2 regions of the Arthrobacter sp. JB02-1C genome follow, and region 2 is predicted to be linked to the other one. Evidence: predicted binding sites of a transcription regulator. Region 2 holds the regulator's gene; the other holds the start of a gene.

Region 1 (2,393 bases), 860 kb from region 2:
CATCTGCCGGGCGAACTCGCCGAACTTCGCCTCCGCCTTGGTCCGCAGCCGGGACTGGGTGAGGGCGGCCGAAACCAACTCGGCGGAATGCCCGGCCTTCCTTAGCGACGCGTTGAGCCGGAAAGCCTCTTCCTCGCGGTACGGTCCCAGCGACGCCAGCAGCTCCCAGCCTTCGGGATTGAGCAGCGGAGCGATCTGGTCCTGCGGAGTCTCAGCCATGCCTTCAAGCGTAGTTCAGGCACCGGACGTCCTCGGCCGGCGGATAGGGTGGACGCTATGGATGACAGGGACGCGGGCAACGGTTCGGGCGCGGCAGAAACCGGACAGGCGGCCGGTGAAAGCCCGGTCCGCCGGGGACCGGATCGTTTCGCCAAGCCGGCACTGATCGCCGGTTCTGTCGTTGCCGTCATTTGCGTAGCGCTGCTGGTCATCATCTTCTTCCTCGACTCGTTCAACGCCACCGTCTATTCCGTGGGCGGCAGGAACGTCACGGACCCCACCGACGAGGCGCGGGCGATCCGGGACACCTACGCCGGGGTGCGGGCGGGCGGCATCGTCTTCCTGGTCCTCGGAGCGGTGGCCGCACTGGCCGGCGGCGTCCTCCTGTACCGCGGACGGAACGCCAACGTCCGGACCGACGAGGACGACGACGGCCAGGACTGGAATTACGAGGACCTCGCGGGGGAGTAACCGCCGTCCCCGGCCGCGAAGGGCAGGGTCCCGGCGCCGGTGGCGGAGTAATTTCTTAGCACTCACCTTGACCGAGTGCTAACTACTTACATAGAGTCATCATTAGCACTCTGCCTAGGCGGGTGCTAACCCTGAAGCTTGACCAGCCTGGCTGCTGCCGGCACCGCGACGACGGTCTGTACGCCATGGCACCACAGCTTTTAAAGTCCATGAATTTGCTGACGAAAAGGAGAGGTCCTTGTCGGTCTCTATTAAGCCTCTTGAGGATCGTATTGTTGTCCGCCCGCTCGAAGCCGAGCAGACCACGGCTTCCGGCCTGGTCATCCCGGACTCCGCACAGGAGAAGCCGCAGGAAGGCGAAGTTGTAGCAGTAGGCCCCGGCCGCTTTGAAGACGGCAACCGCGTTCCCGTCGACGTTGCCGTCGGCGACGTCGTCATCTACTCCAAGTACGGCGGAACCGAAGTCAAGACCGGCGGCACCGAGTACCTCGTACTGTCCGCCCGCGACGTTCTGGCGATCGTCGTAAAGTAACTCTCTTGGACCCCGCGCCGCCGCTCCTTCGCCTTTGAACGGAACGGCAGCGCGGGGTTCTGTCTTGAAAGGACAAAACCATGGCAAAGCAGCTTGCGTTTAACGACGCTGCCCGCCGGTCACTTGAAGCCGGCATCGACAAGCTCGCCAACACCGTCAAGGTGACCCTCGGCCCGCGCGGCCGCAACGTCGTGCTGGACAAAAAGTGGGGCGCCCCCACAATCACCAACGACGGCGTCACCATTGCCCGTGAAGTCGAACTGGACGACCCGTACGAAAACCTTGGCGCGCAGCTTGCCAAGGAGGTCGCCACCAAGACCAACGACGTCGCAGGCGACGGCACCACCACCGCCACCGTGCTCGCCCAGGCCCTGGTCAAGGAAGGCCTGCGCAACGTCGCGGCCGGCGCGGCCCCGGGACAGATCAAGCGCGGCATCGAGGTCTCGGTTGAGGCCATCGCCGCCCGCCTGCTCGAAAACGCCCGCCCGGTCGAAGGCGACCACGTGGCCAACGTCGCCGCGATTTCCGCGCAGAGCGACGAGATCGGCGAGCTCCTGGCCGAGGCATTCGGCAAGGTCGGCAAGGATGGTGTGATCACCATCGAGGAATCCTCCACCACGCAGACCGAGCTGGTCCTCACCGAGGGCATGCAGTTCGACAAGGGCTACCTCTCCCCGTACTTCGTCACCGACGCGGAACGCCAGGAAGCGGTCCTCGAAGACGCCCTGATCCTGATCAACCAGGGCAAGATCTCCTCGGTCCAGGAATTCCTGCCGCTGCTGGAGAAGGCATTGCAGAGCTCCAAGCCGCTCTTCATCATCGCTGAAGACGTCGACGGCGAGGCGCTCTCGACGCTCATCGTCAACCGCATCCGCGGCACCCTGAACGTCGTGGCCGTCAAGGCACCGGGCTTCGGCGACCGCCGCAAGGCCATGCTGCAGGACATCGCGACCCTGACGGGGGCCCAGGTGGTCTCCCCGGAGCTCGGCCTGAGCCTCGACACCGTGGGCCTCGAGGTGCTCGGCACCGCCCGCCGCATCACCGTGACGAAGGACAACACCACCATCGTCGACGGCGCCGGTTCCGCTGAGGACGTCGCGGCCCGGGTTGCCCAGCTGCGCGCCGAGCTGACCCGCACCGACTCCGACTGGGACAAGGAAAAGCTCCAGGA
Region 2 (2,393 bases):
CCACGGCCGTAGCCGCGCAGATGCGTGACGCCCATGCCGCGCAGCGCGATGACCTCGCCGGACTGGGTGCCTGCCTTGACGTCAATCTCCTGCTGCCCGTCGAAGGTCTCCAGGGTCACCTCCGTGCCCAGGGCCGCGGCGGTCATCGGGATGTTGAGGCTGGCGTGCAGGTCATCCCCCTCACGCACGAAGGTGGGGTCGTTGTTAACCCGGATCTCCACGTACAGGTCCCCTGACGGTCCACCGGCCGGACCGGCTTCGCCCTGGCCGGAGAGCTGGATCCGGGTGCCGGTAGCGACGCCGGCGGGAACCTTGACCGTCAGCGATCGGCGGCTCCGGATGCGGCCCTGGCCTGCGCACTCATTGCAGGGGTCCTTGATCACGGTGCCGAAACCCTCACAGCTGCCGCAGGGAGCGGTCGTCATGACCTGGCCAAGGATGGAGCGCACGGCGCGCTGGACCTGGCCGCTGCCGCCGCAGATGTCGCAGCGCTCCGGGTGGCTGCCTTCGCGGCAGCAGGAACCCTCGCAGGTGGGGCAGGTGACGGCGGTGTCGACTTCGAGCTTCTTGTTGACCCCGAAGACCGCGTCACGCAGGTCGATCCGGACGCTGATCAGCGCATCCTGGCCGCGCCGGACCCGGGACGCCGGGCCGCCCTGGCCGGCGGCGCCGCCGAAGAAGGTCTCGAAGATGTCCTGGAAGGCGAAGCCCTGTCCGGCGTAGCCGCCGCCGAAGCCGTTGTCCGTCCCGTTTTCGTTGCCCGTGGTGTCATAGACCCGGCGTTTCTGCGGGTCGGAGAGCACCTCGTACGCGTGGGTGACGGCCTTGAAGCGTTCGGAGGCGTCCTCGCCGGGATTCACGTCCGGGTGCAGGCTCCGGGCTAGCTTGCGGTAGGCCTTCTTGATTTCCTCGCCCGTCGCTTCGCGGGAGACTCCAAGAACGTCGTAGTGGCTGGTCAAAGTGTGTATCTCTTCCTGGTTGAACTGCCGGTATAGGGCAAAACCTGTGACGGGTAAAACAGTTGCTGCCGGGCGGACTTCTTAGGGGCCCAAAATTCGCGACAGGTAGCGGGCCACCGCACGGACGGCGGCCATGGTGGTGGGATAGTCCATCCGGGTCGGACCCAGCACCCCCACCTTGGCCGTGGCGTCCGGGCCGTAGCCGGTGGCAACCACCGACGCTTCGGAGAGGCCGTCGTACGGGTTCTCCCGGCCGATGCTCACGGTAACGCCGCGAGGGTCCTGCACCATCTCGCTGAGCAGCCGCAACATCACCACCTGCTCTTCGAGGGCTTCGAGGACCGGACCGATGCTGAGCGGAAAATCCACGTTCGAGCGGGCCAGGTTCGCGGTGCCGGCCATGACCATCCGTTCCTCGCGGCTGCTCGCCGCCAGGGACTCGAGGCCCCGGGCCAGGGCATGCGCGGCGCTGCGGTGCGTCGGCGGACACGCGTCCGCCGTCGCCGGCAATGCCTGGGGCAGCAGGCTGAGCGGGCTGCCGGAGAGCCTGGCCAGGAACACGGCGCGCAGTTCCGCGAGGGGCTCGTGGGCGATGTCCTGGCCGACGTCGATCACCCGCTGCTCCACCTTGCCGCTGTCGGCGATCAGCACCGTCAGCACTTTACGGGGCGCCAGCAGGACAAATTCGATGTGCCGCACCCTGGCCCGGCTCAGCAGCGGATACTGCACGACGGCGACCTGGTTCGTCAGTTGCGCGAGCAGCCGGACCGTCCGGTCCAGCACGTCATCAAGGTCATCCGATCCCTCCAGCAGCGCCTGGATCGCCCGCCGTTCGGCGGCAGACAGCGGCTTGACGGCCGAGATCTGGTCCACGAACAGCCGGTAGCCCTTGTCGGTAGGGATCCGGCCGGCGCTGGTGTGCGGGGCCGTGATCAGACCCTCATCTTCCAGCGCAGCCATGTCGTTGCGGATCGTGGCGCTGGAGACGCCCAGATGGTGCCGTTCTACCAGCGCCTTGGATCCGACGGGTTCACGGGAATGAACGTAGTCCTCCACGATGGCACGCAGCACTTCGAGTTTCCGTGGCTCGCTCACGCACCGCCTCCAATCGACCCTCGTTCGGTTCGCCGGGTGCCGCGGGGCGGGATGGCCCGGCGGTCCCCGCGGTTAGCACTCGACATGCCTAAGTGCTAACCAGTCTAATATGACTCGCGCCGTTGTTAGCATTGGATCCGTTGCGGGCTCTGCGCCGCGGGCGGTGTTTCCGGACACAAAGCGGCCGGCGCGGGCCGTTTCGACCCCTGAAAATTCCGAATGCAAAGCAGTGTGTAGCCGATGTCGTACCAGAACTGGGGCCCGCAGGAGCTCTCCACGCCGGCCAAGGCCCAGCTGCCCGAGGTGCCGGTGCAGCGCGGCATGGTGCTCGAAGACGTG

Evidence for each region. Region 2 encodes HrcA, which represses chaperone genes, less so after heat shock. Its sites were predicted from a motif close to TTNGCACTCGNNNNNNNCGAGTGCNAA; they were not measured.
Region 1: groES (co-chaperone GroES) is a predicted target of HrcA. The motif match lies at 746-772, and genes of this name have one in related genera.

The regions. Positions count from the first base shown of each region.
Region 1 covers NZ_CM173235.1:208,192-210,584, reverse strand. Annotated here, with positions in the region: gene AC3ANP_RS00975 (THUMP-like domain-containing protein) at 1-219, opposite strand, end outside; gene AC3ANP_RS00970 (hypothetical protein) at 277-690, shown strand; gene groES (co-chaperone GroES) at 929-1,222, shown strand; gene groL (chaperonin GroEL) at 1,303-2,393, shown strand, end outside.
Region 2 covers NZ_CM173235.1:3,071,379-3,073,771, forward strand. Annotated here, with positions in the region: gene dnaJ (molecular chaperone DnaJ) at 1-959, opposite strand, end outside; gene hrcA (heat-inducible transcriptional repressor HrcA) at 1,041-2,054, opposite strand; gene AC3ANP_RS14405 (DUF3097 domain-containing protein) at 2,295-2,393, shown strand, end outside.